One region of the Mesorhizobium sp. WSM1293 genome, then DNA from elsewhere that is predicted to be linked to it. Evidence: predicted binding sites of a transcription regulator. Region 1 holds the regulator's gene; each other region holds the start of a gene.
The links. The regulator LexA, encoded in region 1, represses DNA repair genes until DNA is damaged. The targets are predictions, from matches to a motif close to TGTTCNNNNTGTGTTCNG.
Positions count from the first base shown of each region.

Region 2: the regulator LexA is predicted to act here: its motif matches at 8,273-8,290, upstream of M729_RS0133515 (PA0069 family radical SAM protein).
Region 3: the regulator LexA is predicted to act here: its motif matches at 3,953-3,970, upstream of recA (recombinase RecA).

Region 1 is NZ_AZUV01000008.1:205,071-215,289, forward strand. It holds gene lpxA (acyl-ACP--UDP-N-acetylglucosamine O-acyltransferase) at 1-780, shown strand, start outside; gene M729_RS0110860 (LpxI family protein) at 767-1,669, shown strand; gene lpxB (lipid-A-disaccharide synthase) at 1,662-2,840, shown strand; gene gltA (citrate synthase) at 2,903-4,228, opposite strand; gene gltX (glutamate--tRNA ligase) at 4,413-5,837, opposite strand; gene M729_RS0110880 (ComEC/Rec2 family competence protein) at 5,940-8,402, shown strand; gene lexA (transcriptional repressor LexA) at 8,396-9,136, opposite strand; gene kynU (kynureninase) at 9,547-10,219, opposite strand, start outside.
Region 2 is NZ_KI911320.1:182,243-192,461, reverse strand. It holds gene M729_RS0133560 (LysR substrate-binding domain-containing protein) at 1-225, opposite strand, end outside; gene M729_RS0133555 (MFS transporter) at 345-1,634, shown strand; gene M729_RS0133550 (cell wall hydrolase) at 1,779-2,963, shown strand; gene M729_RS0133545 (AtpZ/AtpI family protein) at 3,218-3,625, shown strand; gene M729_RS0133540 (F0F1 ATP synthase subunit A) at 3,685-4,443, shown strand; gene M729_RS0133535 (F0F1 ATP synthase subunit C) at 4,529-4,753, shown strand; gene M729_RS0133530 (F0F1 ATP synthase subunit B) at 4,817-5,416, shown strand; gene M729_RS0133525 (F0F1 ATP synthase subunit B) at 5,427-5,918, shown strand; gene M729_RS0133520 (ribonuclease HII) at 6,190-6,891, opposite strand; gene M729_RS0133515 (PA0069 family radical SAM protein) at 7,044-8,198, opposite strand; gene M729_RS0133510 (glycosyltransferase) at 8,347-8,871, shown strand; gene M729_RS0133505 (hypothetical protein) at 9,015-9,989, shown strand; gene moaB (molybdenum cofactor biosynthesis protein B) at 10,010-10,219, opposite strand, start outside.
Region 3 is NZ_AZUV01000013.1:19,813-30,031, reverse strand. It holds gene M729_RS0117650 (SUF system Fe-S cluster assembly protein) at 1-163, shown strand, start outside; gene sufA (Fe-S cluster assembly scaffold SufA) at 267-647, shown strand; gene M729_RS0117640 (GFA family protein) at 832-1,329, opposite strand; gene M729_RS0117635 (TfoX/Sxy family protein) at 1,420-1,743, shown strand; gene M729_RS0117630 (pseudouridine-5'-phosphate glycosidase) at 1,812-2,729, opposite strand; gene M729_RS0117625 (carbohydrate kinase family protein) at 2,804-3,748, opposite strand; gene recA (recombinase RecA) at 4,028-5,125, shown strand; gene alaS (alanine--tRNA ligase) at 5,418-8,084, shown strand; gene M729_RS0117605 (glutathione S-transferase family protein) at 8,137-8,790, opposite strand; gene M729_RS0117600 (hypothetical protein) at 8,803-8,982, opposite strand; gene M729_RS0117595 (NADP-dependent isocitrate dehydrogenase) at 9,120-10,219, opposite strand, start outside.

The DNA of each region.
Region 1 (10,219 bases):
ATCGGCCAAGGTGTGCGCATCGGGCCGTTCTGCCATGTCGGCGCCGATGTGGTGATCGGCGACGACGTCGAACTGGTCAGTCATGTCTCGGTGATGGGCGCGACGTCGATCGGCGCCTCGACCAAGGTCTACCCGATGGCGACATTGGGCGCGCCGCCGCAGAACACAAAGCACAAGGGCGGCCGAACCACCCTGGTCATCGGCAGGAACTGCACGATCCGCGAAGGCGTGACCATGCATCTCGGCACCGATTCCAGCCGCGGTGAGACGACGGTCGGCGACAACGGCAATTTCCTCGCCTACGCCCATATCGCCCATGATTGCGTCGTCGGCAACAATGCGACGTTCGCCAATGGCGCAACGCTGGGCGGCCACTGCGAGGTCGGTAACAACGTCTATATCGGCGGCTTGACCGCAGTGCATCAGTTTGTCCGCATCGGCGACAACGCCTTTCTGGGCGGCTGCTCCGCGATCGTCGGCGATGTGATCCCCTTTGCCATAGCGGTCGGCAACCGCGCCAGTTTGCGCGGTCTCAACATCATTGGCCTCAAGCGCTCCGGCTTGCCGAGGTCCGAAATCCTTGTGCTGCGCAAGGCTTACAGGATGATCTTCGATCGTTCCCGCACTGTTGGCGAGAACATCGAGTTCGCCAAGGCGGAGTTCGCGTCGTCGCCGACCGCCATGAAGATCATCGATTTCATCACCAGTCGCGGCAAGCGGCACTATGCTGTGCCGTCGCTCAAGGGCGGCGATGGCGACGATGTCGATGACGAAGACTGAGACAGCGGCAGCGCGTCTTGATCTTCCGCCGGGCTCCAGGGTCGGCATCATTGCCGGCGGCGGCAGTCTGCCGGTCGAAGTCGCGGCCGGTTCGGCTGAACAAGGCTATCCGCCCTTCGTCATCCTGATGGAAGGCGAGGTCGACCGCATCGCGGAGCTCTCCCGATACGATCATGAAAGCCTCGCTCTGGAAGGTATAGGTTCGCTGGTCCCATTGCTACGGCGGCACCGGATCACCCATCTGGTGCTTGCAGGCGAGATCAAGCGCCGGCCGCGATTGCTTGCGCTGCGCCCCAGTCTCAGCCTGCTCGCGGTAATTCCGCTGGTCGTCATGGCGCTCGCGCGCGGCGACGATGGCCTGCTGAAGGTCTTGGCGAGGGGCCTCGAAGCCCGTGGAATAAAAGTTGTCGGCGCCCATGAAGTCGTGCCGAGCCTTGTCGCCGCCGAAGGCGTCCTGACCAACGCCGCGCCACAAAAGTCGGACTGGCGTGACATCGAGGCAGGCCTTGACGCGGCAAAAGCCATCGGGGCGCTGGACATCGGCCAGGCCGCGATCGCCATCGGTGGCCGGACCATTGCGCTGGAAGGCATCGAAGGAACAGCCGGACTGCTTGAGCGGGCAAAGCTCTTACGCGGCCACGGCCGTATTGCGGGCAAGACTCGCGGCGTCCTGGTCAAGTGCGCCAAGCCTGGTCAGGAACTGCGAGCGGATCTTCCGTCCATCGGCCTGCAGACGGTCGAAGCAGCGCATGCAGCCGAGCTTGCCGGGATTGCCGTCGAGGCTGGACGTTCGCTGGTTCTCGAAGGTCCTGAAACCATCGCGCGCGCCAACGCACTCGGCCTGTTCGTCATTGGCCTGCCTGCCACGACGGAGCCGCACAGTGGCTGACAGGGCATTGAAGATCGCGATTGTTGCCGGCGAGGAGTCCGGCGACCTGCTCGGCGCCGACATAGTACGCTCGCTCAGGCAGGCGGCCGGGCGCGAGGTGCAACTCGTCGGCCTCGGCGGCCGTCATTTGCAGACGCTGGGACTGGTCTCGCCATTCGATGCCGGTGAGATCGCCCTCATGGGGTTCAGTGCCGTCCTGCGCGACCTTCCGCGCCTGATGCGGCGGATCAGCCAACTGGCCAAGACCGTTGCCGACGAAAAGCCGGATTGCCTCGTCACCATTGACAGTCCGGACTTTTCGTTGCGCGTCGCCAAAAAGGTGCGTGCGGCCAACCCGTCGATTCCGATCATCCACTATGTCTGCCCGAGCGTGTGGGCGTGGCGGCCGGGCAGGGCGGTCGCGATGAAGCCCTATGTCGACCACATCCTCTGCATCCTGCCTTTCGAGGTTAACGAGTTGGAGCGGCTCGGCGGGCCACCGGGCACCTATGTCGGGCATCGCCTGACGCACGATGCGGGCTTGCTCGCTGCAGCCAAGGCGCAGGAGCTGCCGCGCGACCTTTCTCCTGATCGTGTCAAAACCCTGCTCGTCCTGCCCGGTTCGCGGCGTAGCGAGGTACGGCGGCTGCTCGACCCGTTCGGCGAGACGGTGTCGATCCTGCGCGCGCGCGGCCACCGCTTGCGGCTGCTGCTGCCGACCGTCCCGCATGTCGCCGACCTCGTCAAATCTTCCGTCAACCGCTGGGATGAAAAGCCTGAGATCATCGTCGAGCCCCAGCGCAAATGGCAGGCTTTCGGCAGGGCCGATGCGGCGCTGATCGCGTCCGGGACGGTATCGTTGGAACTGGCGCTGGCCGGCGTGCCGATGATTTCCTGCTACAGGCTCGACCCGGTCGCGCGCATCTTGGCGCCGTACCTCGTTTCCGTCTGGTCGGCGCTGCTGCCCAATCTGATATCGGATCGAGCGCTTATTCCCGAATTCTACGACGGCTATATCAAGCCGAATAACCTTGCCCGGCAATTGGAAGCACTGTTCGCCGACAGCGGCATGCGTGCCTGGCAGAAGGATGGATTTGCAGAGATCAGGCGGCGCATGGCTACCGGTAGACCGTCCGGCGAGATCGCCGCGCAGGTGGTGATGCGGTACGTCAAGAGAGTGAGTAGTCAGTAATCAGTAGAAATGGCCGACTTCACTACTCACTACTCACTACTCACTACTCACTATTTCCTAATTCACCGCTTGGCGATCGGCACGTAATCCCGCTCCGGTGCACCGGTATAGAGCTGGCGCGGGCGGCCGATCTTCTGGCGCGGATCCTCGATCATCTCTTTCCACTGGGCGATCCAGCCGACGGTGCGGGCGACCGCGAACAGCACGGTGAACATGGTGGTGGGGAAGCCCAGCGCCTTCAGCGTAATGCCGGAATAGAAGTCGACATTCGGGTAGAGCTTCTTCTCGATGAAATAGGAATCGGTCAGCGCGATCTTTTCCAGCTCCATGGCGATGTCGAGCAGCGGATCGTCCTTGATGCCGAGCTCGCCCAGAACCTCATGTGCCGTCTTCTGCATGATCTTGGCGCGCGGATCGTAGTTCTTGTAGACGCGGTGGCCGAAGCCCATCAAGCGGAACGGGTCGTCCTTGTCTTTGGCGCGGGCGATGAATTCGGGGATGTGATCGACATGGCCGATCTCGCCAAGCATGTTGAGCGCCGCTTCATTGGCGCCGCCATGCGCGGGTCCCCACAGGCAGGCTATGCCGGCGGCGATGCACGCAAACGGGTTGGCGCCCGACGAGCCGGCGAGGCGAACGGTCGAGGTCGAGGCATTTTGCTCGTGGTCGGCGTGCAGGATGAAGATGCGTTCCATGGCGCGCGCCAGCACCGGATTGATCTTGTATTCCTCGCAAGGCACGGCAAAGCACATATGCAGGAAGTTGGCGGCAAAGTTCAGCTCGTTCTTCGGGTAAATGAAGGGCTGGCCGATGTGGTATTTGTAGGCCATCGCCGCGATCGTCGGCATCTTGGCGATCAGCCGCATGGAGGCAACCATGCGCTGGTAGGGGTCGGAAATGTCGGTGGAGTCGTGATAGAAGGCCGACAGCGCGCCGACCACGCCGCACATCACCGCCATCGGATGCGCGTCGCGGCGGAAGCCGGTGAAAAAGCGCGACATCTGCTCATGCACCATGGTGTGGCGCGTCACGCGGTAATCGAAATCGTCCTTCTGCGCCTTGGTCGGCAATTCACCGTAGAGCAGGAGATAGCAGACCTCGAGGAAGTCGCCATGTTCGGCCAACTGGTCGATCGGATAGCCGCGGTGCAACAGGATGCCGGCGTCGCCGTCGATGAAGGTGATTTCGGACTCGCAGCTTGCCGTCGAGGTGAAGCCGGGATCGTAGGTGAAAGCGCCGGTGGTTGAGTAGAGCGAGGCGATGTCGATCACATCAGGCCCGACCGAACCGCTTCGCACCTTGAATTCATGGGTCTTGCCGGCGAATTCAAGCGTTGCGGTGGCCTCTTGGGTCTTGCCCAAATCCAGTTTTTTCGCAGCTTCGGTCATTGCAAACTCCTTCTTGTTTCCTCATGCCGGCAAAGGCAAATTTCGCAGAGCGACACGTCGAAAATCACCGCAATGCGCGTATTCGCCACCGCATTTCAGGAGGTGCGTGCCAGATTGGGCCAAGGCCTAATGTTGCACTGCGAAACCCGCCTTTCAATGCCAATCTTCTTGGGCCAGTTTGCTCCTAATCGATTTGATCTGAGATGCGCGCCAGGCTTTCCTCGCGGCCGAGCACGGCGAGCACATCGAACACGCCCGGCGAGGTGCTTTTGCCGGTCAAAGCGGCGCGCAAAGGCTGGGCCACCGCGCCGAGCTTGTGGCTGCCGGCCGCTGCCACCTCGCGGATCGCCGCCTCCGCCGAGGCGGCTGTCCAGTCATCCGCAAGCCCGTTCAAAGCTTCGTGAGCACTGCGCAGGATCTTGCGGGCGTCATCGGTGAGCAGAAGCGCCGCCTTGTCGTCGATCGGCAGCGGTCGCGTGGCAAACAGGAAGGCCGCGCCGTCGACGAGCTCCACCAGCGTCTTGGCGCGCTCCTTCAGGCCCGGAAGCGCTGCCAGCAACTGCGCCTTGGTGCTGTCGTTCAGGCGTGCGGCGATCGCCGGGCCACCTTCGAGGTAGGGCAGGGTGGCGATGAAGATGTCGAACAGTTCGGCATCGCTCATGCGGCGCATATGCGCGCCGTTGATTGCCTCCAGCTTGGCGAAGTCGAAGCGCGCCGCGCCCTTGTTGACGTCGCCGATGTCGAACCAGGAAATCATGTCCTTTATCGACATGATCTCGTCGTCGCCATGGCTCCAGCCGAGACGCGCCAGGTAGTTGAGCAGCGCCTCCGGCAGGTAGCCCATGGCGCGATAAGCCTCGACGCCAAGCGCGCCGTGCCGCTTCGATAGCTTGGCGCCATCGGCGCCGTGGATCAGCGGGATATGCGACATGGACGGCACGTTCCAGCCCATGGCGTTGTAGATCACGGACTGGCGAGCGGCGTTGGTCAGATGGTCGTCGCCGCGGATGATGTGGGTGACGGCCATGTCATGATCGTCGACGACGACGGCATGCATGTAAGTGGGATTGCCGTCGGAACGCAGGATGATGAAGTCATCGAGATCCTTGTTGGGAAAGCGCACGTCGCCCTGGACCCGGTCATGGACGACGGTCTCGCCTTCGGTCGGCGCCTTGATGCGGATGGCGCCCTTGGCACCTGCGGGTGCCTCTGATGGGTCGCGGTCGCGCCAGCGGCCATCGTAGCGGGGTGGCAGCCCCTTGGCTCTGGCGGCCTCGCGCATGGCCTCCAGTTCGGCTGGCGTGGCGTAGCAATAATAGGCCTTGCCCATGCGCACGAGCTCCTCGGCCACCTCGCGGTGGCGCGGCGCACGCTCGAACTGCGACACTGGCTCGCCGTCCCAGCTCAGGCCAAGCCAGGAAAGCCCGTCGAGGATGGCAGCCGTCGCGGCTTCATTGGAGCGTTCGCGATCGGTGTCCTCGATGCGCAGCAGCATCGTGCCGCCGGTGTGCTTTGCATACAGCCAGTTGAACAGCGCCGTGCGCGCGCCGCCTATGTGCAAATAGCCGGTGGGCGAAGGGGCAAAACGGGTGACGACCTTGTCGGACATGGAACTCTCGGAAACCATCTGAAGCGGGGTGCGGTCGCGCGGACTTTCGCGCTTTGCGCGTTCATGTAGCATAGGGTGTCGAGGGCGCAAGGGGCAGACCCGATGGCTGGACGAGGCTGGGGCTCGGATCAGGGCGAGGACGCTGCCATTGGCGTCCGCGAACGGTCCCTGTTTGCGCCTCTGCCAGCCTCATTGCCGCCGCCGTCGCCCCTCGTGCCGGATTCCGGCAAGCTGCCCTTGCAAACGGGTGTCGCCGCCTCTGTTCCGGTTGCCGGAACCGGCAGGATCGTGCGCGTGCGCCGGCAGATCGGCCTGATATCACTGCCTCGCCTGCGCCACAGCGTGAACACGGCGGCGAGCCTGGAACTCGACCGGGGCGTGGCCTTCCTGCTGGTACCGGTCTGCCTTGCGATCGGAGCGATCGGCTATTTTTCGCTGACGGCTGAACCCGACTTTGCGAGACCTGTCGCGGTTGTCATCCTGACGGGGATCTGTGCGCTGGTCTCGCGCTCATGGCCAAAGACCCATCTGTGTTTCATGGCGGCACTTTTGTGCGCCCTAGGACTGCTTGCTGCCAAGGTCGAGACGTGGCGTGCGGGCACACAAATGTTGGGCTCGGAAATCTCGACGCAGGTGACCGGCCGCGTCGTCTCGCTCGACCGGATGGAAACTGGCCGTATCCGGCTGACCATCGACGTAACATCGACCGCAAGACCGAAACTGCGCTATGCGCCGGAACGGGTACGGCTTTCGGCACGCAAGATCCCGGCTGACGTGACCGCAGGCTCGCTCATCACCGGATATGCCAAGCTTTTGCCGCCGACCGGGCCGGTGCGACCGGACAGCTATGATTTCTCCTTCGACAGCTATTTTGCCGGCATTGGTGGCAGCGGATTCTTTCTCGGCAATCCAAAGCTTGTCGTCAGCGATGATGGCGACATGCCGCTGTCGGCCCGAATTTCCTCCAGCGTGGAAAATGCCCGTGAAGGCATCGCCGACCATATCAGGGCGAGCGTCGGCGGCGCCGAAGGCGAGATCGCCGCGGCGCTGATCGTCGGCGTGCGCGCCGGCATTCCCGACGACATCAATGAGGCGATGCGACGTACCGGCATCTACCACATCATCTCCATTTCGGGACTGCACATGGCTCTGGTCGCCGGCACCATCATGGGGTTGCTGCGCGGCGCCTTCGCCTTGTTTCCCGATTTTTCCGCGCGTCGCCCGGTCAAGAAGTATGCCGCTGCCGCCGCACTGTTCTCGATCGCAGCCTACCTCGTCATCTCAGGTATCGTCGTCGCCGCCGAGCGCAGCTTCATCATGCTGGCAGTGATGCTGATTGCAGTTCTGTTCGATCGAGCAGCACTCACCATGCGCAATCTGGCGATCTCGGCGATCGCCGTCATCGTGGTGTCGCCGCATGAGGTGGTCGGCCCGAGTTTTCAGATGTCGTTCGCCGCGACCGCAGCTCTGGTCGGCGCCTATGCCGGCTGGGCGGATCACCGCGCGGGAAAAGCAAGACCGCCGCCGCCGAAGCGATCCTTGCCCGGGTTCCTGACACGAAAATTCCTGCTGGCGGCAATCGGTCTGGCCATGACCTCGATCATCGCCGGCAGCGCCACGACGCTGTTTGCCATCTGGCATTTTCAGCGTGTGTCGCCGCTCAGCCTGTTCGCCAATCTCGCGGTTATGCCGATCGTCACCGTCGTCATGTTCCTGGCCGTCGCCAGCGCGCTGCTGATGCCTTTCGGATTGGATTGGCCAGGTCTCTACCTGATGGGCAAGGGCCTGACGATGATGATCGCCATATCGGGCTGGATCTCCGAGCGTTCGCCTGTCGATGGGGTCGGGCTGATTTCGCAACAGTCGGTCCTGCTGGTGGCCATTGCCCTGGTCATCGCGACGATGGCGACGACATGGCTGCGGCTCGCGGCTCTGCCATTCGCGTTGGCAGGCTTGCTGACCGTCTCGGATACGCGCACGCCCGATGTGCTGATCTCGGAAGACGCCCGGCTGGTGGCGTTGCCGATCGGTGGCGGTGAGCTTGCCGTCAGCCGGCAACGGCCGAACGAATTCACCGTCGACAACTGGAAACGCGCGCTGACATCGGAAACCATCGTCGTTCCGGAAGTGTTCGACAACAGCGATGGGCAATTCGACGTCGCGGATGCCGTTGAGCTACCGCCGGGATCGCCGTTCTATTGCTCCTCAGGCGTTTGCGTGGCCAGGCACATGTCCGGTGCGATCATTGCCTATGTCGAGGACCGCAAGGACACCTGGAAAGCCTGCGGCTTCGCCGAGCTGATCGTCGTCAACGATGCCACCGCCTATGACGCCTGTCACAACCCGCTGGTTCTCGTCATCACCAAGCGGCAACTGGCTCGCAAAGGCAGTGCCGCGGTCTTCTTCGATCGCCAATCGGCGACCACGCCGGCGACGATCAGCTTCGCGGTGGACAGCCCATATCGGCCCTGGCACACGCAACGCAGATACTCTCGCGAGGCGAGGGGGCTGGCACCCTTCAAGAAACCCGAGAAGCCAGTGGTCAACCCACAGCCGTCTCAGTAGCGACGGATCAGGCCGACGAGCTTGCCTTGCACCTTGACCCTGTCCGGCCCGAAAATCCGTGTCTCGTAGGCTGGATTGGCGGCTTCGAGGGCAATCGAGGCGCCCTTGCGGCGGAACCGCTTCAGCGTCGCTTCCTCTTCATCGACCAGCGCCACGATGATCTCGCCGGGGCTGGCCGTATCGGCGTTACGGATGATGACGGTGTCGCCGTCGAAGATGCCGGCCTCGATCATCGAATCGCCCTTGACCTCCAGCGCATAGTGCGCGCCGCCCATGATCATGTCCGGCGGCACCGAAATCGAATGCGTCTGATGCTGGATGGCATCGATCGGCACGCCGGCGGCGATGCGACCCATGACCGGGATCGAAACGGCAGAGACCGCATCGTCGTCATTGCCGGGCGAAGGCATCCGCGAAGGCGCCGGCTTGATCTGCCGGCCAAGAGCACCACCCTGACCAAGACTGCCCTGGATGACGCTTGGCGAAAACTTCTTTGCCGCATTGAGGCCTGGCGCGATGGAGTCCGGCAGCCGCAGCACTTCCAGCGCGCGGGCCCGATTGGGCAGCCGGCGGATAAAGCCGCGCTCCTCAAGGGCCGTGATCAGCCGATGAATCCCGGATTTGGAGGCAAGGTCGAGCGCCTCCTTCATTTCGTCGAAGGATGGCGGAATGCCGCTCTCCTTCAGGCGTTCATGGATGAACATCAGCAGTTCATGTTGCTTGCGTGTCAGCATGGCGGCCCCCAGGTTCCCTGAAACCAGAATCGAAAAACAAACCCAGAACAAACACTATCTGTTCCAGTTGTGTTCTGCAACCGTTTAAAGTTTAATGAATTTGTTAAGGCTGCTGAAATTATTTGGCGCTTGCCAGCGGGTTACGATCGACGGGCGCCACCTTCGGCAATGCGCCTGCTCACATTGAAATTGTTATGGTTAATGACCTGTGGCTTATCCTCTACCAAAGCTTGGCGTTATCTGTCGATCAGCCTCGACAAGGGGCGATTGCAACCTTCGGGACGTTCGTTTGCCGTGAACGAAACGGAGCCAAAACGCCAACGTCAGTTGGGCATTTTGGCTGGAAATTCAGCTCTCCGTCATTTGCCAGGCAGTGAGGGCAGCGACGGCGGATCGCCGGGATCGGTGCGTCAGGTAACGGCTTCCTTGACGGCGAAACGCTGGTCCTTCCATGCACCCGTGCGCAGAATGTCTTCCAGAACCTCAACCGCCAGCCACACATCCTTGTAGCTGACATAGAGCGGCGTGAAGCCGAAACGGATGGTCGACGGTGCGCGGAAGTCACCGATCACCCCGCGCTCGATCAGCGCCCGCATGATTTGATAGCCGTGGTCGTGAAGGAACGACACCTGGCTGCCGCGCCTGGTCGCGTCGCGGGTGGTCTCCAGCGTGAGACCGTAGGCGCCGCACTTGGCTTCGACGAGCTGGATGAACAGTTCTGTCTGCGCGACGCTCTTCTTTCGCAATGCCGCCATGTCGACGTCGCTCCAGATGGCAAGCGCGCCTTTGAGCGCCCGCATCGACAGGACCGGTTGCGTACCGCACAGAAAACGGCGGATGCCGGTGCCGGCAACATAACCCCGTTCGAAGGCAAAGGGCCGCGCATGGCCCCACCAGCCGCTGAGCGGCTGGCTGATATCGCCGTGGTGGCGCTGCGCGGCATAGATGAAGGCCGGCGCGCCCGGACCGCCGTTGAGGTACTTGTACGTGCAGCCGACAGCGAAATCGGCATTTGCCTGATCGAGCTCGACGGGCAGGGCGCCGGCGGTGTGGCAGAGATCCCAGACGATCAGCGCTCCGGCC
Region 2 (10,219 bases), on a different contig from region 1:
CCGGCGCGCATAGCCGAGCATGGTCTCGCCGGCCTCGGTCAAAGCGAGGCCCCGTCCTGATTTGCGGAAGATCGGCGTCGCCGCCTGTTCTTCCAGTTTCTTCAATTGCGCGCTGACCGCCGACGTCGACCGGCCAAGCCGGTCAGCGGCCTTGGCAAAGCTACCCAGCTCCATGCCGGTGACGAAACTGCGCAAGACGTCGAGGTCGAATGTCACGCGTCGCATGTTGGAAATCCCGATTTTCAGGATTGTAAGTTCAAAACTTCCTGATTTTCAGGATGAAATTATGGCGGTAGGGACAGATCGTCAAGGCCGGACCGCTGGCCAGCACGGGAAATGAAGTCATGTCCGCCATTGTCAATTGCACCGACCGGCAGCCGTCGGAACTTCTGGAAGATACCGGTTCCACCGGGAGGGTGTTCACGCCGGGCCATCGCTGGAAAGTCCTGGGCATCGGCGTTGCCGCCAATGCCGCCTTCTCGGCTACGTTCTCCGGCATCCCGGCGACGGCGGTCGTTCTTCGCCAGGGCTATCACCTAGGCAATGCCGAGCTCGGCCTGGCGCTCGGCCTTCTCGGGCTTGGGGTCGCGCTCAGCGAACTGCCCTGGGGTCTGCTCACCGATCGCTGGGGCGACCGCCGCGTGCTGTTGATCGGGCTCGGCGCGACGGCGGCGTGGCTCCTGGTCATGGCGATGCTGGTCGTGCCGACAAAGGCCGGTACTCCCGATGTCACGCTGCTCTCCGCGAGCCTATTCATCACCGGATTGCTCGGCGGCAGCGTCAACGGTTCGAGCGGCCGCGCCATCATGGGCTGGTTCCGGGAAAACGAGCGCGGCTTCGCCATGAGCATCAGGCAGACGGCGGTGCCGCTTGGCGGCGGCCTTGGCGCGCTCGTGCTGCCCTCGCTTGCGCTGGCTTTCGGTTTTGCCGCGGTGTTCGGGGTCCTGGCGGGTGCATCCGCTCTGTCTGCCCTGTTCGCCTGGCGCTGGCTGCACGAGCCGCCGACGGCGGGCGAGGGCTATCCCGCTTCGGCTGTGGCCGGACCGGCGCCGCTGCGCAATCGCGACGTCTGGCGTATCGCGACCGCCATCGGCCTGCTCTGCTTTCCGCAGGTGGCCGTGCTCACCTTCGCCTCCGTATTCCTGCACGACTTCGTTGGGTTGGGAACGGCGGCAATCGGTGCCAGCCTCGCCGCGGTGCAGATCGGCGCCATGGTCATGCGCATCTGGAGCGGCCGCTTCACCGACCGTTATGGCAACCGCCGCCAATTTCTTCGCCTGTGCAGCGCGTTCAGCGCCCTTGCCTTCGCCATGCTTTGGCTGCTGGTCCTGTTCGGCCCAACCAATCCGGGCGGCCAGCTCATCTGGTCGGCGGTTCTTCCGGTCGTGCTTATTGTCGCAGGCATCTCTGTCTCCGCCTGGCACGGCGTCGCCTACACCGAGCTTGCCACCCTTGCCGGCGCCGGCCATGTCGGAACCGCGCTCAGCCTTGCCAACACCTTTGTTTTCGTCGGCTTCTTCCTGGTGCCGGTGGCCATTCCGGGGCTCTTGCACCTCTGGTCCTGGTCCGGCGTCTGGCTGGCGGCCGCCATCTGCGCGCTGATCGCCCGGCCGATCTTCCTACGCCCGGCCTGAATGGTCGGCCGCAAAATCGCCCGACTTCGCAACCACGACCTCGGGCCGACCGGGAAAACCCGATCGAATCCGTTAACGTCCCATCAAGGTTAATGCATCATTTTGCTCTCCAGTGGGGTCTGTAGCGTTCCTGGAGAGAGTTCCGTGCATCGACGTGTGTTGAAGCGGCTGGTTGCCGCCGCCGGTGAGAGAAAACGTGGCTTTCTGGGTCCGCTCGTCATCGGTTTCGGCATCTGGATCGGCTTTCCGACCGTCGCCGCCTATCAGGACATGACGAGCCTCGTTTCCGGCCTCGAAGCATCGAGCACGCGCTGGAATTCCTATGTCGAGAAATCCGTTGCCGGCTCGACCCATGCGGCCGAGATGCCCTTTGTCGATTCCGATGTCACCGGCTCCATTTCCGGATCGGGCGTCCATCTGGCCGGTGTCGGCAACGTGTCGTTTCGCGGCAAGGGCGGCAAGGTCAGCGCCACGCCCGATGAGGACCGCGTGGTGCGCGCCGAGAAGAAAGGGCGCATCGTCCAGATGTCTCCCGTCGCACCGCCAAAGAACTTCAACGCCGGCTCGATCTTCGAGCGCACGTCCTCCTTGCTGCGGCCCAGCATGGACAGCGGCCTGAAAATGGCTTTCGCCAAGCCGCAGATCAAAGGCAAGGAAATCCAGATCGCCGCCGCATTCCATGTGCGCGAGGACAAGAAGCCGGATCCCGGCATGCCGGCCATGCTGGCGGCGCTGGTCAACAACGACCATCCGGATGTGCTGGCCACCGCCTATGCGCAATCCGAGCCGGACTATGCCAAGGCATCGCCCTTCGAGGCCCTGCTTCAGGACGAGCAGCCCAATGAGGGCCGCTTCATTCCGCCGATGGCCAAGGGCGATCATTCGTGGATCCAGAACCCGCTGCCGGCGAGTGTCTTCTCCAAGAAGGAGCAGGCATGCCTTGCCAACGGAATCTATTTCGAGGCTAGGAGCGAATCCGTGCGCGGCCAGGCCGCTGTCGCCCAGGTCATCCTCAACCGCGTCCGCAATCCGACCTATCCGAATTCGATCTGCGGCGTCGTCTACCAGAACGACAGCTGGTTCAACCGTTGCCAGTTCTCCTTCGCCTGCGACGGCAGGAAGAAGCGCATCGATAGCCCAGCCGCCTACAAGACCGCCCAGGAGATCGCCATGGCCGTCACCGCCGGCAAGATCTTCATTCCGGAAGTCGGATCGTCGACCCACTACTATGCCCAATATGTCCATCCCGGCTGGGCGCGCACGATGCAGAAGATGACCAAGATCGGCCTGCATATCTTCTATCGGACCTATGGCGGCGGCTGGAGCTGAGTGCGGAGCAGCCGCTGATCCTTGATGTGGCGCGCAGCCGATCAAAGAGCCATTGCGCGGGGGATTCGCGCCATGCATCCTCGTCATCCTGGCGGGCACGATGTCGCACCTTTGTAATTCATTGATTTCATTGCCTAAAATACATGGCAATGAACTTCCGCCCGTGGCTTGACGGGCGCAAACCCTCTAACTATGTTGCCGGCGACTTTAGAAGCGGACGGACGGTGACGGTCTGACCGGGCAGGGGGGTTGCGATGGCCGACAAGAATGGGCCAGACGGAACCGGAGAAACCGGCCGCGGCAATCAGCATGAACCCGACATCCGCGACGACGATCTTGAGCGCCGCCGCCGTGACCTTGAAGCTTCGCTTGCGACAAGGCGGCCGGGCCGGCTCGAGGGGAAAGACGACGCGAAAGCGGGCAGTGTGGCCGGTTATGGTCAGGCGCTCAAACTCTCCAGCGAGTTTATCGCCGGGGTGGTGGTGGGTGCCGGCATCGGCTGGGTCATCGACCGTTTGGCGGGGACATCGCCATGGGGTCTGATCGTGTTTCTGCTGCTTGGTTTTGGCGCCGGAGTGCTCAATGTGATGCGTTCCGCCGGCGTCGTGGCAGAATTTGGACAGGGCGATAAATCGCGCCGTGGCCAAGACGACAAGAAATGACCGCGCACCATGTGCGGTAATGGTAACGAGGCCGTACGCGGCATTGACGGGGTTTGAACGTGGCAGCTGACAAGGTCGATCCGATCCACCAGTTCCATATCAACAAGCTGATTCCGATCGACATCGGCGGCTATGACCTGTCTTTCACCAATTCGGCGCTGTTCATGGTCGCAACCGTGATCGTCGCGGCTGGATTCCTGTTTCTCACGACGTCGAGCCGCAGCCTGGTTCCCGGGCGGCTTCAGTCGGTCTCCGAGATGGCGTACGAGTTTGTCGGCAACATGTTGCGCGACGCCGCCGGCACGCAGGGCATGAAGTTCTTCCCTCTCGTGTTCTCGCTGTTCATGTTCGTGCTCGTCGCCAATCTGCTTGGCCTGTTCCCCTATTTCTTCACCGTCACCAGCCACATCATCGTCACCTTCGGCCTTGCCGTGCTGGTGATCGCAACCGTGGTCGTCTACGGCTTCATGAAGCATGGTCTTGGCTTCCTGAAACTGTTCGTGCCGCACGGCGTGCCGGTCTTCCTGCTGCCTCTCGTGGTGCTGATCGAAGTGATCTCCTTCGTGTCGCGCCCGGTCAGCCTCTCGGTTCGTCTGTTCGCCAACATGCTCGCCGGCCACATCACGCTGAAGGTGTTCTCCGGCTTCGTCGTCAGCCTGAGCGCGCTCGGCGCGGTTGGCGTCGCCGGCTCGATCCTGCCTCTGGCGATGGCGGTGGCGCTGACGGCACTGGAACTGCTGGTCGCCTTCCTGCAGGCCTACGTCTTTGCCGTGTTGACCTGCATGTATCTCAACGACGCCCTGCATCCAGGGCACTAGGTCCAAAAGTTTCCGGCCCAAAGATTTCCAACATTGGCGCCGGATGGAATCGCAACGGAATTTTAGATCCAAAGGAGTTGAACAAATGGACGCAGAAGCAGCAAAGTACATCGGCGCCGGCATCGCTTGCCTGGGCATGGGTGGCGCGGGCATTGGCCTCGGCAACATCTTCGGCAGCTACCTGGCGGGCGCACTGCGCAACCCGTCGGCCGCCGATGGCCAGTTCGGCCGTCTGATCTTCGGCTTTGCCGTGACCGAAGCTCTGGGCATCTTCTCGCTTCTCATCGCGCTTCTGGCCCTGTTCGGCTGAGCACTCGGGAAGATTGGACAGGCCGGCCGCGCAAGCGGCGGGCCTGAATTTCGGGGATAGTCCATGTTCGTGACATCTGCCTTTGCGCAAGAGTCCGCGCCATCAGCCGATACCAGCCACGCTGCGACGGAAGGCGACACGCATTCCGGCACCAGCGTGCCTGCTGAAGCGCATGGCACGTTTCCGCCATTCGATCCGGCGACGTTCCCGTCGCAGCTTCTGTGGCTGGCGATCACCTTCGGGCTGTTCTATCTCTTCCTGAAGCGGGTGGTGATGCCGCGCGTCGGCGGCATCATCGATGTCCGCAACGATCGCATCACGCAGGACCTCGACCAGGCGGCCAAGTTGAAGGGCGAGGCCGACGCCGCCGTTGCTGCCTACGAGCAGGAACTGGCGGAAGCCAAGACCAAGGCCAACGCGATCGGCCAGCAGGCCAACGACGCTGCCAAGGCCGAGGCCGACACCGCTCGCAAGAAGATCGAGGCCGCGCTCGACGCGAAGCTTGGCGAAGCCGAAGCCCGCATTTCTTCCATCAAGGCCAATGCCATGAAGGAAGTCGGCAGCATCGCCGAGGACACCGCTTCGGCGATCGTCGAGGCTCTGGTTGGCGGCAAGGCCAGCAAGGCCGAGATCGCGGCCGCGGTCAAATCCGTGGCCCGGTGAGGAGCGCATCATGGATTACACATCTCTCGCGACGCTCTGGGCCACGATAGCCCTGATCATCTTCCTCGGCGTTGCCGTCTACATCAAGGTGCCTGGCATGATCGCCAAGGCGCTCGACGCCCGTGCCGCCAGGATCAGCAATGAACTGGACGAAGCGCGCCGGCTGCGCGAGGAGGCCCAGCAGCTGCTCGGCCAGTACCAGCGCAAGCGCAAGGAAGCCGAGCAGGAGGCCGCCGACATCGTCGCTGCCGCCAAGCGCGAAGCCGACATGCTTGCCGCCGACGCGCATAAGAAGACCGAGGACTATGTCGTCAGGCGCACCGCGCTTGCCGAACAGAAGATCGGTCAGGCCGAGCGTGATGCCATCAGCGAAGTGCGCGCCAGCGCCGTCGACATCGCCGTCGAGGCAGCACGCGCGCTGCTTGCCGGCAAGATCGACGCCAAGGCCGGTGCAGATCTGTTCAAGGCTTCGCTCGCGGACGTGAAGTCGAAGCTGAATTAGGCGGTTCGTCTAGCCAGTCATCGAAAGCCGCCCGGGCAACCCGGCGGCTTTTTTGTTGCGGCGCTGAAGCTGCCGATCTCCCCTCTCGTGGGGGAGATGCCCGGCAGGGCAGAGGGGGGCGTGAACGAACGCTAACCTTTGTTGTCCTACGGTCTATCGGGACAAGCCTGAGGGCATAACTGCAATCGATTGAGAAGCCGGCGGGACAGCGCCCCCCTCTGTCCTACCGGACATCTCCCCCACAAGGGGGAGAGTGGCTTGTCGTCGTCGCTCAATCCAGCCCGGCGAAGCTCTCTTCTTCCACCACGTCCACCTCGGCCCCACCCAGCCGGAATGGCGCAAACGACACGCGGTGCAGCCGCGCCACCGGGCCATGCGCTTCGATCGCGGTGCGATGGCGAACCGTGGCGTAGCCCATATGGACTTCGAACCCGTAGCGGTCGTGATGGTTGCCGCAGCCGCACATCATGCGATCGCGCATCACCTTGGCGACGATCGAGGCGGCGGCGATCGACTGCGAACGCTGGTCGCCCTTGATCAGCGCGCGCCCTTCACAAGGCAGTCCCGGCGGCACGTCGCGTCCATCGGCAAGCGCAAGCTTCGGCCGGACCGACAGCCCTACCAGCGCGCGCCGCATGGCTTCCAGGCTTGCCTTGAGGATGTTGCTGCCGTCGATGCCCTCGGCGCTGATGGAGGCCATCGAGACCGCCTGTGCGGAGCCGAGAATGCGCAGGAACAGGGCCTCACGCTGCAAATGGCTGAGGCGTTTGGAATCGTCGAGGCCGTCGGGAATGTTGGCGGGATCGAGCACCACCGCTGCGGCGACCACCGGCCCGGCCAGGGGGCCGCGGCCTGCCTCGTCCATCCCGGCGACCGGCCACAGGCCCTCCGCCATCGCCTTCGTCTCGAAGGAGAAGTCGGGCTTCTCGATGATCTCAAAGAGAGGCGGAGAATCAGAACGCGCGCGAGCCATGTTGCGGCGAGGTTCGCATCGGCTCCGATTCTCCGCAAGTCCCTCCGGGTCGGGTGGGGCGCCGGACCGGGAGGGCACCGTCTGCAGGCCGGGGCAGGCCGGACGGGATTCTTGGTGCGCGACGGATCAAACCATCGCGACGAATTGTCTCTTCAAAGCAGCGTCAGTTGCACCTGGTCTTTCCCGGCGGCAACGAACTGATCGGTCCGCAGCGTGCGCCGTTCGGCATTGAGACCAAGCCGCTTGGCTGTGATCTCGAAGCGCCGGCCGATCTGCCAGGCATAGGGACCGGCGCCCTTCATGCGCTTGCCCCATTCCGAATCGTAGTCCTTGCCGTCACGCATGGAGCGGACAAGCGACATCACATGGCGGTAACGGTCGGGATAATGGCGCAGCAGCCAGTCCTTGAAGATCGGGCTGACCTCCAGCGGCAGCCGCAGGATCACATAACCCGCCTCGCGCGCGCCGGCCGCACGTGCCGAATCGAGGATGCGTTCCATCTCCGGATCGGTCAGGCCCGGAATGATCGGAGCCACCATGACCGACGCCGGAATGCCGGCATCCGAAAGCTGCCGGATCGCTTCCAGCCGCTTGGTCGGCGTCGACGCGCGCGGCTCCATGGTGCGCGCCAGCATGCGGTCGAGCGTCGTCACCGACAGCGCCACCTTGGCGAGCCCTCGTTCGGCCATGCGCGACAGGATATCGATATCGCGCGTCACCAGGGCGGACTTTGTCACGATGCCGACCGGATGGCCGCGCGCTTCCAGCACTTCGAGGATTTCGCGCATGATCCGGTATTGCTTCTCGATCGGCTGGTAGGGGTCGGTGTTGGTGCCGATGGCGATGGTGCGCGGCTGATAGCTGTCCTTCGAAAGCTCCTTGTCGAGCAAGCGCGCCGCATCAGGTTTGGCGAACAGCTTCGATTCGAAATCCAGACCCGGCGACAGGCCCATGAACGCGTGCGTCGGGCGGGCAAAGCAATAGACGCAGCCATGCTCGCAGCCGCGATAAGGGTTGATGGAACGGTCGAAGGAAATGTCGGGCGATTCGTTGCGGGTGATGATGGTGCGCGGCTTCTCGACCTGCACTTCGGTCTTGAAGGGGGGCAGTTCTTCCAGCGAATTCCAGCCATCGTCGAACACGTGCCGGCTGACTGGCTCGAATCGGCCGGACGGGTTGATGCCGGCCGACCTGCCGCGGTTGCGGTCCGGGCGGACACGCATGCCGCTCTGCTCGACCATCGCATTGGCCATCTCGGCTCTTCCTGCTCCGAAAGCTGCAATGTCGGCGCGCACGATCTGTTCCATTTTCGCCCGCTCCCAGGGACTGTTCGTGTTGTGTCGAATCGCTCTGTTCATGAAATTATTCCTATTTCATCGACGAGAACAAAGCAAGAACTTTCTATGTGCGATGCAAAACTGGCGCTGTGCGGCGCTTTCCGCTATTCGGCTAAGGATGCTCAGTGTTCTCATCGAAACCCGCAATGACGAGGAGGGCCTCGCCCGCACGCTCGCCTCGCTGATTGGCGGCGCGGTCGAAGGCGTGGTGCGTGAAGTTATCGTCTGCGACACAGGCTCCACCGACCAGACGCATCGTGTGGCCGAGCATGCCGGCTGTCAGTACGTGACCGGCGGTGTCGCTGCCGGCATCCGCCAGGCAAAGGGGGATTGGTTGCTGCTCCTGGAACCGGGCGCGCGGTTGGTGGAGGGCTGGATCGATGAGGTTGTCGCGCATACGGCCAGGCAGACCATGGCCGCACGATTTTCGCGCACGCGGGCCAGCCGCACGCCATTCCTGGCACGGGTCTTTTCGGGAAACCGCGCCCTGGCCGACGGATTGCTGATCAGCAAGCGTCAGGCGGCGGCCGCGGCCAAGAGTGCCGGCAGTGCTGAGGCCATCGCCCGCGGCCTCGCAACGAAGCGGCTCGACGCCGAGATCTGGATGGCGCCCGCCAAGCAGGAACGCCGCTCCTCGACATGATTTTTTGCAGCTGCTCAGGCCATTGTGCATTGCACAAAATCTGACGCGGGGTTAGCTTCCGTTCAAGCGGGAATTGGGTTTGGGACATGCCGAGTGGCGAGCACCGATGCGGCATCGGTGGTGCTCTCATAGCCGAGGACCCAATGAAGCTTTCAACCCCCGACACATCCGGCGCGGCCAGTCTCGAGGCTATTGCACGCGACGGCAGTCTGTTGCGACGCATCGCGGTGCGCATTCCGACCTATCTCAAGGACCTGCGCGAAAACCCCGCCTGGCTGCCGATGTTCGTGCTGGCGCGCACAATGCCTGGACGCCGCATGCATTGGCTGGGCGCAAAACGCGCCCGCCCGGTCGCCAATGCCGGGGATACGATGTTTGCCGGTGTCGAACGGGGAGCGGTCGTCGATGCGTTGCGCTCCGACGGGCTGTTCTCAGGCTTGGTCCTGCCGCCTGATATCCATGAAGAGATCGCCGACTTCGCCGGGCGCACGCCTTGCTTCGGCAATTTCGACCGCCGTCTCGAATTCATGCCGGGGGAACATGCCGAGGCCGAGAAACGCCTTGGCCGCTCGCTGCTCAGCGGGCATTTTTTCGAGCGCATCCTCGACTGCCCGGCGGCGCTTGCCATCCAGCGCGATCCGCTGCTTCTGGATATTGCCGCGCACTATCTCGGCGGCCAGGCAAAACTGATCACGACGCGCGTCTGGTGGAGTTTTCCAACCGGTGCCGCTTCGGACGCCGACAAGAACCTCGCCTCGCTCGGCAAGTATCATTTCGACCTCGATGATTGGCGCATGCTGAAATTCTTCTTCTACCTCAAGCCGGTCGACGCCGACACCGGTCCGCATGTCTATGTCAGGGGCAGCCACAAGCGCCGCAGCCTCAAGCACCAGCTCACGCTTCTGGTTGGCCACCCCGCGCAACAGGTGCTGGATGTCTATGGCGAGCAGAGCCCGGTGACGCTGACCGGCGAGGCCGGTCTCGGTTTCGTCGAGGACCCTTTTGGCTTCCATATGGGCACCGTGCCGGCACGCACGCCCCGACTGATGATGGAAGTCGGCTTCGGCGTGTCGCCGCCGTCGCGCCGGCGGTTTCATGGCGAGCCGGTCATCCGCTGAGAGCGACGCTTGCCTCGGCTTTACGGAGCTGATTTGCCGCGCCGCAAATGCTCGTCCAGGCGCGGCATGATCTCGACGAAGTTGCACGGCATATGCCGGTAGTCGAGCTGTGCCTTCAGGATGCCGTCCCACGCGTCCTTGCAGGCGCCTGGCGAACCCGGCAGCACGAAGACGAAGGTGGCGTTGACGACGCCGCCGGTCGCCCGGCTCTGGATCGTCGAGGTGCCGAT
Region 3 (10,219 bases), on a different contig from region 1:
CGCTCCCGGCTGCCCTGTTGCCGGCGAAATGCCCGGCTGGGTCGAAAATGCCGTCGGCGCCGTCGAAGGCGTGTCCGGCGTCGAGGTCAACATGACCTTCGACCCGCCCTGGTCGGCCGACCGCATGTCGGAAGAGGCGCAGGTGGCGGTGGGTTGGTACTAGCCCGACAGAGGCTGGTGCACTTGCGCCATGGATAAAACTTCACCATTTTAGGTGAGGAATCATTCGGCAGGCCTTGAACCTGCATGGAATGGAAGGAAAAAGAATGGGACGCTTCGCCGTCATCACCATGACCGAAAAGGCCGCCGACCGGGTGCGCGAGATCGTCGCCACCCGCGACAACGCGCATGGCATCCGCCTCGGCATCAAGAAGGGCGGCTGCGCCGGCATGGAATATACGGTCGATCTGGTGACCGAGCCCAACACCAAGGACGACCATATCGAGCGCGACGGCGCGCATGTCTATGTCGCGCCCGAGGCTGCGCTATTCCTGTTCGGCACCGAGATGGATTTCGAGCAGACGACGCTGCGCACCGGCTTCACTTTCCACAACCCGAACCAGAGCTCGGCCTGCGGCTGCGGCGAATCCGTCGAACTGAAGCCGGCCGACCTGAAGGCACTGGCAGAGGCACGCGCTTCGGCCTGATTTTTTCCTTCGCCCCGTTTACGCGGAGAAAGTGTCACGAAGTGACGGATGAGGGGCAGCGCCAGCCTCTCCAGAGTTAGCTCCGCCCAGCCTGCCGGCGTACGTCGTTAGAAAATCCAAGCAATTGGCTTTTCGTTCGGTGCGCGGATCACTCCTCACCTCCCCGTAAACGGGGCGAAGAAACTCACTCCACCCACATGCCCGTCCGCTTGTGCCAATCGGCGATCGATTCCTCGGGATAGACGTCGAAGACCTTGTCGTGCTTGCCAACCACCGGTTCCACCCAGTTCGCTTTGTATTTCAGCATCAGGTGCACTCGGCTCGGCGGAATGGGTAAATCGCTGTCGATCGCTGAGGCGAAGGGGTGCACCAGTTCCGGCCATGTCGGATCGTAGAGCCAAAGGGCTGAGCCGCATTTCTTGCAGAAATTGCGCTCGCCGGTTGAGATTTCGCAATGCGGATGCTCGTCGTCCTCGATCTCCGCCCGAAAGACGCCGAGGCTGCGCTTGCCCCTGATGTTCAGTGTCTCGTTGTCGGCACCGAGATTGATGGCGAAGCCGCCGCCGCCTTGCTGCTTGCGGCAGATGGAGCAGTAGCACAGCATGAACGGCGCCGGCGTGTGGCTTTCCACCTCGAAACGCACGGCATTGCAGCGACAGGACCCTTTCAGCAGAAGCGGCATGGCGGGAAAACTCCGATACCTCTCTCAACCTGTCAGCATGATTTTGGTTGCGGCGATGACAAGGCCAGATGCCGGTGACATGATCGCGGCATGGACAATGAACGCATCGCCGAACTGTTCGAGGGTCTCGGCCCTGTCAGCATCCGCAAACTGTTCGGCGGCAAGGGCATCTATTTCGACGGCGTCATCGTCGCCATCGTGCTGCGTGGCGAATTGCTGTTGAAAGCCGACGAGCAAAGCGCGCCCGAGTTCGAGGCCGCCGGCTGCACGCAATGGACCTATACCGGCTCGCGCCACGGCAAGCTGGTCGCCATGCCCTACTGGAGCGTTCCCGACAGCGCTTTCGATGATCCCGACGAGATGACGGTCTGGGCACGGCGGGCCTATGAGGCGGGGCGGCGGGCGGGGAAGTGATGCCAGCCTTCTTGGCACAGCGGAGGGACAGCACCCCCCTCTGTCCCGCCGACCTTGGAGGCCGTGCCCTACAATGCCCTGGCTATCCTCGCCGCCAGCCGTGCATTGTTTTCCACCAGCGCGATGTTGGTCTTGAGGCTCCTGCCGCCGGTCAGTTCGAGGATTTTTCCCAGCAGGAACGGCGTCACCGCCTTGCCGGTCACGTTGAGCGCTTCGGCGGCCTTCTGCGCGGCCTCGATATAGCCCGTCATCTCTTCAGCCGGGATTTCCTGGTTTTCCGGCACAGGATTGGCAATCAGCATGCCGCCGGCGAGCCCTAGTGCCGCCCGCGTCTGGTAGAAATGCGCGATCTCTTCCGGCTCGTGCAAGGTCAGCGGCGCGCGGAACGGCGATTGCCTGGACCAGAAGGCCGGCATCGTCTCGCAGCCATGGCCGATCACCGGCACGCCGCGCGTCTCCAGCACTTCCAGCGTCTTTTCGATGTCGAGGATGGCCTTGGCGCCGGCCGAGACGACAATCACCGGGGTGCGCGCCAGCTCGTCGAGATCGGCGGAAATGTCAAAGCTCTTTTCGGCGCCCTTGTGCACGCCGCCGATACCGCCGGTGGCGAACACTTTTATGCCGACCATATGCGCCGCGATCATCGTGGCGGCGACCGTGGTGCCGCCGGTGCGCCCTTGCGCCACGGCAAAACCGAGATCGGCGCGCGACAGTTTCATGGCGTCGCCCGTCATCGCCAGCGATTCGCGCTCGCCGTCCGAAAGCCCGATCTTGATGCGGCCGCCAACCACGGCGATCGTCGCCGGCACGGCGCCGCCATCGCTGATGATCTTTTCGACATCAGCCGCCATGGCGCCATTGTCGGGGTAGGGCATGCCATGGGTGATGATGGTGCTTTCCAGCGCCACCACCGGCCGGCCGTCGGCCAGGGCCTGCGCCACCGGCGCGTGGATGTCGATGAAGGGGCGGGCGGTCTCAGGGGTCATCAAGGTCTCCTATCCGGAATGCGGCGCGTCCGTCGGACGCTCGGCAACATCGCGGCACTATGAATTCGCCGGTCTCATGCCACTTCCCTGGCATCCGGCACAAGAGCCAACGCTTCCGCGAAGCTCGCCGCGGTGAACTCCGGAACGGCGGCGGCGCTTTCGATGGCAAGCGTCGCCCCGGCAATGCCTTCGCGCAGAGCTGCCCGCAGCGGCAGTCCGCGCAGCAAGGCAGCGACCGTTGCGCCCGCCAGCGCATCGCCGGCGCCGGTGACGTCGGCGACCTTTCTTGGTGGCGGCGGCAGGATAGAGAAGGCGCCGGCTTCATCGAAGCCCAGCATGGGCCCGCCGCCTGCCGTCACCACGCCGCTGACGAGGCCGCTGCATCGCAACCCGTCGACGACCTCGCGCTTCGTGGCATTCGCGGCGACGCCGGCCAGCGCCATGGCCTCGCGCCGGTTCATGAAGACCAGCGAAAGCTCCTTCAGCACCGGTAGCAACCGCACCACCTTGGCCGGCGAAATGGCAATCGCGAAAACCGGCTTGCCCGCAGCGAGCGCGACCAGCCGTTCCAGCGCCGAAGAGGGCAGATTGGCGTCGCACAGGATCGCGTCGGCGGCGGCGATCACCTCCCGCACCTTGGAGCGCCTGATCTGCTTGGGAAACGCCAAATCATAGAGCGCCATGTCGGCAAAGCCGACGATCAGCTCGCCCTCGCTGTCGATCAGTGCCGTGTAGCTCGGCGTCGTGCGGTCGAGGAAGACCGCCGACAGGTCGGTAATGCCTGCCCCGGCAATGGCTCGCGAAACGGTGTCGGCAGCGGGATCGCCGCCGCGAACCGACATCAGCGACGCGGAGACGCCGCGCCGCACGGCACTGCGCAAGGCGTTGAAGACGCCGCCGCCGACATCCTCGCGCATTGTGCCCGGATTGGAGGCGGCGGGCACGTAAGCGCCGGACACCTGGCCCCGCCGGTCGATATGGGCACCGCCTACGGCCAGTATTTTCGCGGATTTCAGCATGCCGGCGATATGACCTTTGTTATTCCAGCCGCACAAGCGCTAGGCTGTGCGACCGAGCTTCGCATGCAAGGCGGCGATTCGGCAGATCGAAACAACCGGCCGTCTGGCCCAACGTGCGGTGCATCCCTGATCGAATCCTTGGACAAAAAAAGAACAAATCCGGATATTGCTTGTTTTTCAGATATTTGACCCCTCTTGCCAAATGAGAACAAAAAAGGTACAAATAGGCAGGGATTACGGATTGTCCGGCCTTCATTGACGACCAAGGGGTGATGTATCATGGCTCAGAATTCTTTGCGGCTGGTAGAGGACAAGGCAGTGGACAAATCAAAGGCTCTGGATGCGGCGCTGTCGCAGATCGAGCGGGCTTTCGGCAAGGGCTCGATCATGCGGCTCGGCGCCAACGAGCAGGTCGTCGAGATCGAAACGGTGCCGACCGGCTCGCTTGGCCTCGACATCGCGCTTGGCGTCGGTGGCCTGCCGCGCGGCCGCATCATCGAGATCTACGGGCCGGAAAGCTCGGGCAAGACGACGCTGGCCCTGCACACCGTGGCCGAAGCCCAGAAGAAGGGCGGCATCTGCGCTTTCGTCGATGCCGAGCACGCGCTTGACCCGGTCTATGCCCGCAAGCTTGGCGTCGATCTCGAAAACCTGCTGATTTCGCAGCCCGACACTGGTGAGCAGGCGCTGGAAATCTGCGACACGCTGGTGCGCTCCGGCGCCATCGACGTGCTGGTGGTCGATTCGGTCGCGGCGCTGACGCCACGTGCCGAAATCGAAGGCGAGATGGGTGATTCGCTGCCCGGCCTGCAGGCCCGCCTGATGAGCCAGGCGCTGCGCAAGCTGACCGCCTCGATCTCGCGCTCCAACACCATGGTCATCTTCATCAACCAGATCCGCATGAAGATCGGCGTCATGTTCGGTTCGCCCGAGACGACGACCGGCGGCAACGCGCTGAAATTCTACGCATCGGTGCGCCTCGACATCCGCCGCATCGGCTCGGTCAAGGACCGCGACGAAGTCGTCGGCAACCAGACCCGCGTCAAGGTGGTCAAGAACAAGCTGGCGCCGCCCTTCAAGGTGGTCGAGTTCGACATCATGTATGGTGAAGGCGTGTCCAAGACCGGCGAACTGGTCGATCTCGGCGTCAAGGCCGGCGTGGTCGAGAAGTCGGGCGCCTGGTTCTCCTACAATTCGCAGCGTCTCGGCCAAGGCCGCGAGAATGCCAAACTGTTCCTGCGCGACAATCCCGACACCGCACGCGAGATCGAGCTGGCGCTCCGACAGAATGCCGGGCTGATCGCCGAAAAGTTCCTTGAGAATGGCGGCTCCGAAGGTGGCGACGACGGGTTCGAGGAGGAATCCGGCGCGATGTGACAACTCGCGAGGTCGGCCGGAGTTCGGCCATAATCGCATTCTATTATCTCGGGCTTAAGTAATCGAGTTCCGCGTTAATGCGTTTTGAAACCGCCGGCCCAGTGCCGGCGGTTTTGCGTTTCGGCGGCGAAAACAGGCCGGTTCGAACGGCCGGCAAAGGCCGTGGATTGGACCAATTCCGTGTTTCTGGACAGGGTGAAGCGCGGCGGCTAAAAGGCCAAGTCCTAATCTTCTAAAACGCAGAGCCCATTTCCGCCGGTTTGCCGGCGGCCCTTCCGAAAAGGCAGCATTCATGAGTGGCGTGAACGAAATCCGGTCGACATTTCTCGACTACTTCCGCAAGGAGGGTCACGAGATCGTCGCGTCGAGTCCGCTGGTGCCGCGCAACGACCCGACGCTGATGTTCACCAACGCCGGCATGGTACAGTTCAAGAACGTCTTCACCGGCCTGGAGAAGCGGCCCTATTCGCGCGCCTCGACCGCCCAGAAGAGCGTTCGCGCCGGCGGCAAGCACAACGATCTCGACAATGTCGGCTACACCGCGCGTCATCTGACCTTCTTCGAGATGCTCGGCAACTTCTCCTTCGGCGACTATTTCAAGGAGCGCGCCATCGAGCTTGCCTGGAACCTGATCACCAGGGAATTCGGGCTGAGCAAGGACAAGCTGCTGGTCACCGTCTATCACACGGATGACGAGGCGGCCGGCTTCTGGAAGAAGATCGCCGGTTTTTCCGACGACCGCATCATTCGCATCGCGACCTCGGACAATTTCTGGGCGATGGGCGACACCGGACCCTGCGGGCCGTGCTCGGAGATCTTCATCGACCGCGGCGAGCACATCTGGGGCGGCCCTCCCGGCAGCCCGGAGGAAGATGGCGACCGTTTCCTGGAATTCTGGAACCTGGTGTTCATGCAGTATGAACAGGTGACGAAGGAGGAGCGCATCGACCTGCCGCGCCCCTCGATCGACACCGGCATGGGCCTGGAGCGCATGGCGTCCATCCTGCAAGGGGTGGAAAGCGTCTTCGAGACCGATCTGTTCCGTCACCTGATCGACGCGGCCTCGTCCGCGATCGGGCATGGTCCCGACAAGGAGACGGTCGCCTCCTACCGGGTCATTGCCGATCATCTGCGCTCGTCCTCCTTCCTGGTCGCCGATGGCGTGCTGCCCTCGAACGAAGGCAGGGGCTACGTCCTGCGCCGCATCATGCGCCGCGCCATGCGCCATGCACAGCTGCTCGGTGCCAACGAACCGCTGATGTGGAAGCTGGTGCCGGCGCTGGTGCGCGAAATGGGCCAGGCCTATCCGGAACTGCTGCGCGGCGAACAATTGATCACTGAGACGCTGAAGCTCGAGGAGACCAGGTTTCGCAAGACGCTGGTGCGCGGCCTCGGCCTGCTTTCCGAGGCGACCGAAACGCTGCATGCCGGCGACATGCTGGATGGCGAGACGGCCTTCAAGCTCTACGACACCTATGGCTTCCCGCTCGACCTGACGCAGGACGCACTGCGCCAGCGCAGCATCTCGGTCGATATTGCCGGCTTCACCAACGCGATGGAGCAGCAGAAGGCCGAGGCGCGCAAGCATTGGGCCGGGTCCGGCGACGCCGCCACCGAGACCATCTGGTTCTCGGTGCGCGAGAAGGCCGGCGCCACCGAGTTCCTCGGCTATGAGACTGAAGCTGCGGAAGGCATCATCCAGGCGCTTGTCCGGGACGGCAAGGCTGTCGACGGCGCCGGCAAGGGCGACGCGGTGGCGATCGTCGTCAACCAGACGCCGTTCTATGCCGAGTCCGGCGGCCAGATGGGCGACACCGGCGTCATCTCCGGCGAGGGGTTCTCGATCGAGGTTTCGGATACGCAGAAGAAGGCCGACGGGCTGTTCGTGCATATCGGCAAGGTGGCCAGCGGCACCGTCAAGACGGGCGCGGCTGTCGAGCTGAAGGTCGATCATGCAAGGCGCTCGAGGCTGCGCGCCAACCATTCCGCGACGCATCTGATCCATGAGGCGCTGCGCGAAGTGCTGGGCAGCCATGTCGCACAGAAGGGCTCGCTGGTCGCGCCCGAGCGCCTGCGCTTTGACATCTCGCACAACAAGCCGATTTCGGCCGAAGACCTCGAAGAGGTCGAGCGCATGGCCAACGAGATCGTCGTCCAGAACGGCCCGGTGACCACGCGCCTGATGTCGGTCGACGATGCCATCGCCGAGGGCGCCATGGCGCTGTTTGGCGAAAAGTACGGCGACGAAGTGCGCGTCGTGTCGATGGGCACCGGCCTGCACGGCGCCAAGGCGAACCGGCCCTATTCGGTCGAGCTCTGCGGTGGCACCCATGTCCGGGCGACCGGCGATATCGGCCTCGTGCGTGTCGTATCGGACAGCGCGGTCGCCGCCGGCGTGCGCCGCATCGAGGCATTGACGGGCGAAGCCGCGCGCAAACATCTCGACGAGCAGGACAGGCGTTTGAAGGCGACGGCAGCCGTGTTGAAGATTTCGCCGGCCGATGTACCGGCGCGCGTCGAGACGCTGCTCGAAGAGCGCAAGAAGCTCGAAAAGGAACTGACCGAAGCGCGCAAGAAGCTGGCATTGGGCGGCGGATCGTCTGCCGATGCTCCAGCCGCCAATGAGACGGTCGCCGGTGTCGGCTTCCTCGGCAAGACGGTCTCAGGTGTCTCACCGAAGGACCTGAAGCCGCTGGCCGATGCCGGCAAGACGTCGCTCGGCTCCGGCGTCGTCGTCTTCGTCGGCGCCGGCGAAGACAACAAGGCAAGCGTCGTGGTGGCCGTCACCGACGATCTCGTCGGCCGCTTCAGCGCCGTCGACCTTGTCCGAGTGGCCTCGGCGGCACTCGGCGGGCAGGGCGGCGGCGGACGGCCCGACATGGCCCAGGCCGGCGGCCCCGACGCTTCCAAGGCCGATGATGCGATTGCTGCGGTAAGGGCGGCACTCGAAGCGGCGTAGGCGAGTGGACTGAATTTAAAGCAACGGTTGGAGGGACAGCGGACGTCACTTATCAGCCGATTTTTTCAGTCCGCACGAAGCTAGGCCGAGCCGCAATGCGCGCATACCAGTCCCGGATATCAGGGAACTCGGCCAGCAGATTTCGCCCCTCGGCGACCTTGACGAAATAACCGATGATCGGTGCGGCATGCAGGTCGGCCAGCGTCAGTTGGCCGCCCAGCAGCCACGGTCCCGGCGCTTTCAGCGCGGACAGCGTCCGAAGCGCTTTGCTCGCCTGAGCAAGGCCGCCGGCGATCAACGCCTCATCCGGCTGAGCCTTCTCCAGCCGCTCGACGGCGACATCCCAGACCATCGACCTGTAGGCATAGGCATCGAGCAAGCCGATGATCAGGTTCATGGTTGCGCGGATGCGCGCATCGGCAGGCTGCAGCGCCGGCCCGTCGAAGGCTTCGTCGATATAGCGGGCGATCGCATTGGTCTCGAACAGCCGAAACCCGTCATGCGCGAAGGCCGGGATGCGGCCGAACGGATGATGCTCGAAATACCAGGCGGGAACGCCCTCGGCGGCAAAGACATCGACCGGCACAAGCTCGTAGTCGATGCCTTTTTCCTCAAGCACGAGGCGGACGATGCGCACATAGACGCTATAGTCCGCCCCGTAGACGATGGGCTTGCTCGACGATGTGGTGTTGACGCTATGATCGATGCGGGCGACGCTCTATTCTTTTATCTTCACAACGGGCTTGCCATCTTCGATGACGAGCGTGATCTTGCCTCCAAGCTCCGCCGGAGCGGGAGCGACATTGGCAGCTTGCACCTCAAACTTCGGCATGGAGTCCAAGAGCTCTTTGCCCTTGGTACTCTTTAGCCGTTCTTGCTGATCGAACCACATAGCCATTTACATCTACCTATTTTCGCAAATCCAGCTCATCCACGGAAGACAGATTTGCACTTCGACACGCCTCAAGTCTTTGTCGTTAACTTAGTGCTGTCGCGCACGAGATCAATATCGAGCGAAGCCTTTGGACGACATGCCTACGCCATCGCTTTCTGCAAATTCTCGTCGATCTTGTCGAGGAAACCGGTGGTCGACAGCCAGGGCTGGTCGGGGCCGATCAGCAGCGACAGGTCCTTGGTCATGAAGCCGGACTCGACCGTCTGGATGCAGACCTTTTCCAGCGTGTCGGCAAAGCGCTTCAGCTCGGCATTGTCGTCGAGCTTGGCGCGGTGGGCGAGCCCCCGCGTCCAGGCGAAGATCGAGGCGATCGAATTGGTCGAGGTTTCCTCGCCCTTCTGGTGCTGGCGATAGTGGCGGGTAACGGTGCCGTGCGCGGCTTCGGCTTCCACCGTCTTGCCGTCCGGCGTCATCAGCACCGAGGTCATCAGGCCGAGCGAGCCAAAACCCTGGGCCACCGTGTCGGACTGGACGTCGCCGTCATAGTTCTTGCAGGCCCAGACATAGCCGCCCGACCATTTCAGGGCGGAGGCAACCATGTCGTCGATCAGGCGGTGTTCGTACCACAGCTTCTTCGCCTTGAACTCGGCCTCGAATTCAGCCTCGTAGACTTCCTGGAAGATGTCCTTGAAGCGGCCGTCATAGGCCTTCAGGATGGTGTTCTTGGTCGACAGATAGACCGGATAATTGCGCAGCAGGCCATAGTTCAGCGAGGCGCGGGCAAACTCGCGGATGGACTCGTCCAGATTGTACATGGCCATGGCGACGCCGGCGCCGGGCGCATCATACACGTCGTGCTCGATCACCTTGCCGTCCTCGCCGACGAACTTGATCGTCAGCTTGCCCTTGCCGGGAAAGCGGAAATCGGTGGCGCGGTACTGGTCACCGAAAGCGTGACGGCCGACGATGATCGGCTTGGTCCAGCCGGGCACCAGGCGCGGCACGTTCTTCATGATGATCGGCTCGCGGAAGATCGTGCCGCCAAGGATGTTGCGGATAGTGCCGTTCGGCGACTTCCACATCTTCTTCAGCTTGAACTCCTCGACGCGCTGCTCGTCGGGCGTGATCGTCGCGCATTTCACGCCGACGCCGTATTTCTTGATGGCGTTGGCCGAATCGATCGTCACCTGGTCGTTGGTGGCATCGCGATGCTCGATGCCGAGGTCATAATATTCGAGCC